DNA from 2 places in the Staphylococcus simiae genome. Region 2 is predicted to be linked to the other one. Evidence: riboswitches for the same ligand, from Rfam matches in the RefSeq annotation. Region 2 holds a riboswitch; the other holds the start of a gene.
The links. Region 2 has a riboswitch for thiamine pyrophosphate ahead of J3R86_RS04405 (ECF transporter S component). Riboswitches for the same ligand answer to the same signal wherever they lie in the genome.
Positions count from the first base shown of each region.

Region 1: another riboswitch for thiamine pyrophosphate. It lies ahead of tenA (thiaminase II); the one in region 2 lies ahead of J3R86_RS04405 (ECF transporter S component).

Region 1 is NZ_CP071589.1:1,999,233-2,001,731, reverse strand. Features, by position in the region: gene J3R86_RS09210 (transglycosylase family protein) at 1-504, shown strand, start outside; TPP riboswitch at 754-852, shown strand; gene tenA (thiaminase II) at 926-1,615, shown strand; gene thiD (bifunctional hydroxymethylpyrimidine kinase/phosphomethylpyrimidine kinase) at 1,608-2,435, shown strand; gene thiM (hydroxyethylthiazole kinase) at 2,422-2,499, shown strand, end outside.
Region 2 is NZ_CP071589.1:970,657-973,155, reverse strand. Features, by position in the region: gene auxA (lipoteichoic acid stability factor AuxA) at 1-584, opposite strand, end outside; gene graF (glycopeptide resistance-associated protein GraF) at 884-1,018, shown strand; TPP riboswitch at 1,101-1,201, shown strand; gene J3R86_RS04405 (ECF transporter S component) at 1,271-1,846, shown strand; gene J3R86_RS04400 (ABC transporter ATP-binding protein) at 1,861-2,499, shown strand, end outside.

The DNA.
Region 1 (2,499 bases), 1.0 Mb from region 2:
GCACAAGCAACAACAGCAACAAATGAAACTGCACCTTCACAAGTGTCTGCGACGCAACAAGCAAATAGCGCACAACCGCAACAAGTTTCAGCACCACAAACAGCACAAACAAATGAACCTCAAACTACAGCTGTCAATGACACACAACAACAAGGTTCAACACAACAACAATCAGTGCAATCATCAAATAATACACAACAAGCAACGCAACAACAATCTAGTCAAGCAAGTTCAAATGATTCAAAAGCTGACAGTGGTTCATCAGTAAATGTAAATAGTCATTTACAACAAATCGCACAACGTGAATCTGGTGGCAACATTCATGCAATTAATCCAAGTTCAGGTGCAGCAGGTAAATATCAATTCTTACAATCTACTTGGGATTCAGTAGCACCTGCAGAATATAAAGGTGTATCACCAGCTAAAGCACCAGAACATGTTCAAGATGCTGCAGCTGTAAAACTTTATAACACAGGTGGCCCTGGTCACTGGGTAACTGCATAATTTAAATAACGAAGTGGTTGGATATGTCCAATCACTTTTTCTTTGTTACAAGGTCAGGTATATTAACAAAGACTTTAATGTAGAAGTTGCAGTACAACATTACAAGGCAATCATAATCATCATTCCAATTTGTTACAGAATTTAATGTATATTAAGAAGAAAAACATAAAATTTTTTCTTGTAACTAATTGCAATGTTTGAAAAGATTGAAAGCGTTTGCTAAAATCAAGTTATCATCAAAATTAAATAAATTACTACTAGGGGAGCTATGTAGGCTGAGATGATGTAATCAGACCCTTATTACCTGATTTGGTTAATACCAACGTAGGAAAGTAGTTGATTATAGATTCGATTCTGTCTATTTGTCATAAAAACTACTTCCTAATTGTTGGAAGTAGTTTTTTTATTGGAGGAATAAACATTGACACTATCTCAAGATTTGAAACAATTAGCACAACCAATCATTCATGATATTTATCATGATAAATTCATTCAAAAGTTATTGAAGAGTGAAATTAGTAAGGCAGTGTTACGTCATTATTTACAAGCAGATGCAGCTTACTTAAAAGAATTTACTAATTTGTATGCTTTATTAATACCCAAAATGCCAAGTATGACAGATGTTAAATTTTTAGTGGAACAAATTGAATTTATGGTTGATGGTGAGGTTAGTGCACACGACATTTTGGCTCAGTTTATTGGTGAACCATATGAAGATATTATTCAACAAAAAGTATGGCCTCCAAGTGGAGACCATTATATAAAACATATGTATTTTCAAGCTTATAGTCGTGAAAATGCTGTGTACACTATTGCAGCGATGGCACCTTGTCCTTATGTATATGCTGAAATTGCTAAAAGGGCATTACAAGATAAACATTTAAATAGAGAAAGTCAAACTGCACAATGGTTTGAATTTTATAATACAGAGATGGATAACATTATTGACATATTTGATCAATTGATTGATCGTTTAAGCCAAACGTTTTCGCAAACAGATATTGAACAAGTTAAACATGTATTTTTAGAAAGTTGTATCCATGAACGAAACTTCTTTAATATGGCTGATACACTCGAACAATGGGAATTTGGAGGACAATATAATGAATAAACCAAAAATAGCTTTAACCATTGCTGGTACAGATCCCACAGGTGGTGCTGGTGTTATGGCAGATCTTAAATCATTTCATTCCTGTGGGGTCTATGGTATGGGCGTGATAACGAGTATAGTTGCCCAAAATACTTTAGGAGTACAACATATACATAACTTAGAATCTTCTTGGGTTGAAGAACAATTAACGAGCGTCTTTGTAGACGAATTGCCACATGCAATTAAAACAGGCATGATTGCCACTCATGAAACCATGCAAGTCATACGTCAATATTTATTAACGTATCCTGCTATACCTTATGTCATTGATCCAGTTATGCTAGCAAAAAGTGGAGATTCTTTAATGGACGATACTACGAAAAACAAATTACAACATACATTATTACCACTTGCTGATGTTGTAACGCCTAATTTACCTGAAGCGGAAGAAATAACTGGCTTAAAAATTGAAAGCGAGAAACAGATATACCAAGCAGGCAAAGTATTTATTAATGAAATTGGTAGTAAGGGTGTTGTTATCAAAGGAGGACATGCTTCCGATACGGATATCGCCAAAGATTATTTATTTACTAAAGATAGCGTCCAAGTCTTTGAAAATGAAAGATTTGTTACTCAACATACACATGGAACAGGTTGTACATTTTCAGCAGTTATCACAGCAGAACTTGCTAAAGGACGAACGATTGACCAAGCTGTTGCTAAAGCGAAACACTATATTTCATTAAGTATTCAATATACACCAGAAATTGGTCAAGGGAGAGGTCCCGTAAATCATTTTGCTTATATGAAGAAAGTGGGGTTAGATGATGAAATATCTTAATCAAATTAGAAGCAATCAACCTTTAGTCATTTGCTATACCAATGATGTAGTAAAGAATTTTACA
Region 2 (2,499 bases):
ACACTAAGAATATCTATAGATTCAATTTCATTAGCATCTATTCTGCCGTACAAAGCAATTTGAGTAATTAAATAACTTATTCCATAACTTACTATAATCCACATATAATGGCTCTTTATATTATTGCTATTAAGTTCATCTTTATAAACAATGTAACCTATATGGATAGTAAAAGGGACTAAGAAAATTAAAGCAAATACACCGTATACTTGCGTCATTAAAATTAAAGTAATAATAAAGTACATTATTCCAATAATTAAAAAGAATATTGATATGTCGTAATCATACTTGATTGTTCTATATAAAGTATGTCCAATTAACATAACTACAATACCGAATATAATTATCACAATTGCACTAACTATAGGAAAATTCCCTATAAAACGACTCATTACTTTTATAATTTCACTAAAAAATGCATTTAGAAATTCCCATACATTATGTACATGTGTGTTTACTTTCTTACCACCATTTAACTGTTTAATCAAAGGTAAGTTTATTAAAATAATGAGACCAGTGAAGAGTGAAACGATACCGATTAAATAGCTAAATATAATTTCGGCGTGTTTCCTAAGAAAAGACATTATGTTCACCTCAAAAATTATTATATATTAATCTATTGTTGTTGTCTTTAAATAAATGTATAAAAGGAAGCGGGACGGAAATAAATTTAATATAAAATTTATGTCGTAATCCCCCTCGGCAAGACTGATTAGTTTGTAAAACGTTGATTTATCAACATTTTACAAACTAGTGAATTACTGCCAAATGCTTAAATTCAAGTCTGAAATGTTTTTGTCCCAGGCTCTAAAAAAGTTTATAAATAGCATAACTGGGTAATATTTAAATGTAAACAATTTATATACTATTGGAGGTATTTATTATGTCAAAAGAAGAACAAGCAAAAAAAGCAGCTGAAAAAGCTAAAGAAGTAGAACAAGATTTAAAAGAACAAAAAGAGAAAAAATCAGATGACATAGATCAAACAAAACAAGATATTCAAGATACTTTAAATTAATTAACATTTTAAATCAATAATATACTATTTAGCGTATTGACATTATTTAACAAACAACTTAGAGTAGAATTAAATAAATAATTGAACGCACTAGGGGTGTTTTTAACTGAGATGAGGTTATTCCTCAAACCCTTCGAACCTGATCTAGCTTGAACTAGCGTAGGAAAGTGTTAATATAATATATTATACGCATATATTGTCACGCACAACTTTCCTATGGAGGGTTGTGCGTTTTTTTAGGAGGAAATGATTATGTCAAAAGGTTTAAAACTATCTGAAATTTTAGTCACGGTTATGATTTCAGTAGTATTTGCAATTATTTATAACTTATGGTGGTTTGTCTATAATGGCATTCAAGTTGCTGGCTTACATATAGAACAATTGACCAATGGTGTATGGTTTATGGCAGCTATTGTATGTTATTTAATTATTCCTAAACCCGGTATTGCTTTATTAGCAGAGTTTGCAGCTGGTGCTGGGGAAACAATTGTTATGGGAAGATTTGATATCCCTACTATTATATATGCACTCATACAAGGTCTTGCTTGTGAACTTATCTTTTTCATTTTCAAATATAAATCACGTTCAGTTATGGTTGCGATGTTAGCAGGTTTTTGTACTGCCCTAGCAGCATTCCCAATTGATTATTATTATGGTTATTTAAATGAAGTCGCAGGTTGGAATTTAATTTTATTTATCGTATTTAGATTAATAAGTGGTATTTTCGTAGCTGGACTATTATCTTATTTAATAGTAAAAGCTTTAGATCAAACTGGTGTTACCAAATTATTTAGACCGGCATCTAAACAAGATTATGACAACTTATAAGAGGAGTCCTTAAAGTGTTAAAAGTTAGTAATTTACGATTAAAATATCCTAATGGTCAGAAGAAAATTTTTGACCATTTAAATCTTACAATTAAAGACAAAGAAAAAGTATTACTTTTAGGCCCTTCTGGCTCAGGTAAAAGTACTTTGTTAAATGTTTTATGCGGTATTGTTCCAAATTTAGTTGAATTACCATTAAAATATGATGAATTAGAAATTACTTCATCTAATGGCATTATTTTTCAAGATCCTGATAGCCAATTTTGTATGCCCAAAGTATATGAAGAGCTAGCCTTTGTTTTGGAAAATAAGCAAGTACCACGATATGAAATGACTGAACAAATAGAACGAGCATTATCTATGGTTAATTTGAATGTCACACCTCACACATATATTAAAGATTTAAGTGGTGGTATGAAACAAAAATTAGCTATCGCAGAAACGATCTTACAACAAGCTGAAACTTTATTCTTGGATGAACCTACTGCTATGTTAGATGACCAAGCAACTCAAGAATTATGGCAAAAATTAATTGACTTATGGCAAGATCAAACCGTTATTATAGTTGAGCATAAAGTGGAATATATCTGGGATGTCGTTGATCGTGTGTTGTTAATGGATTATGATGGTAGCATTATTGCTGATGATCAACCA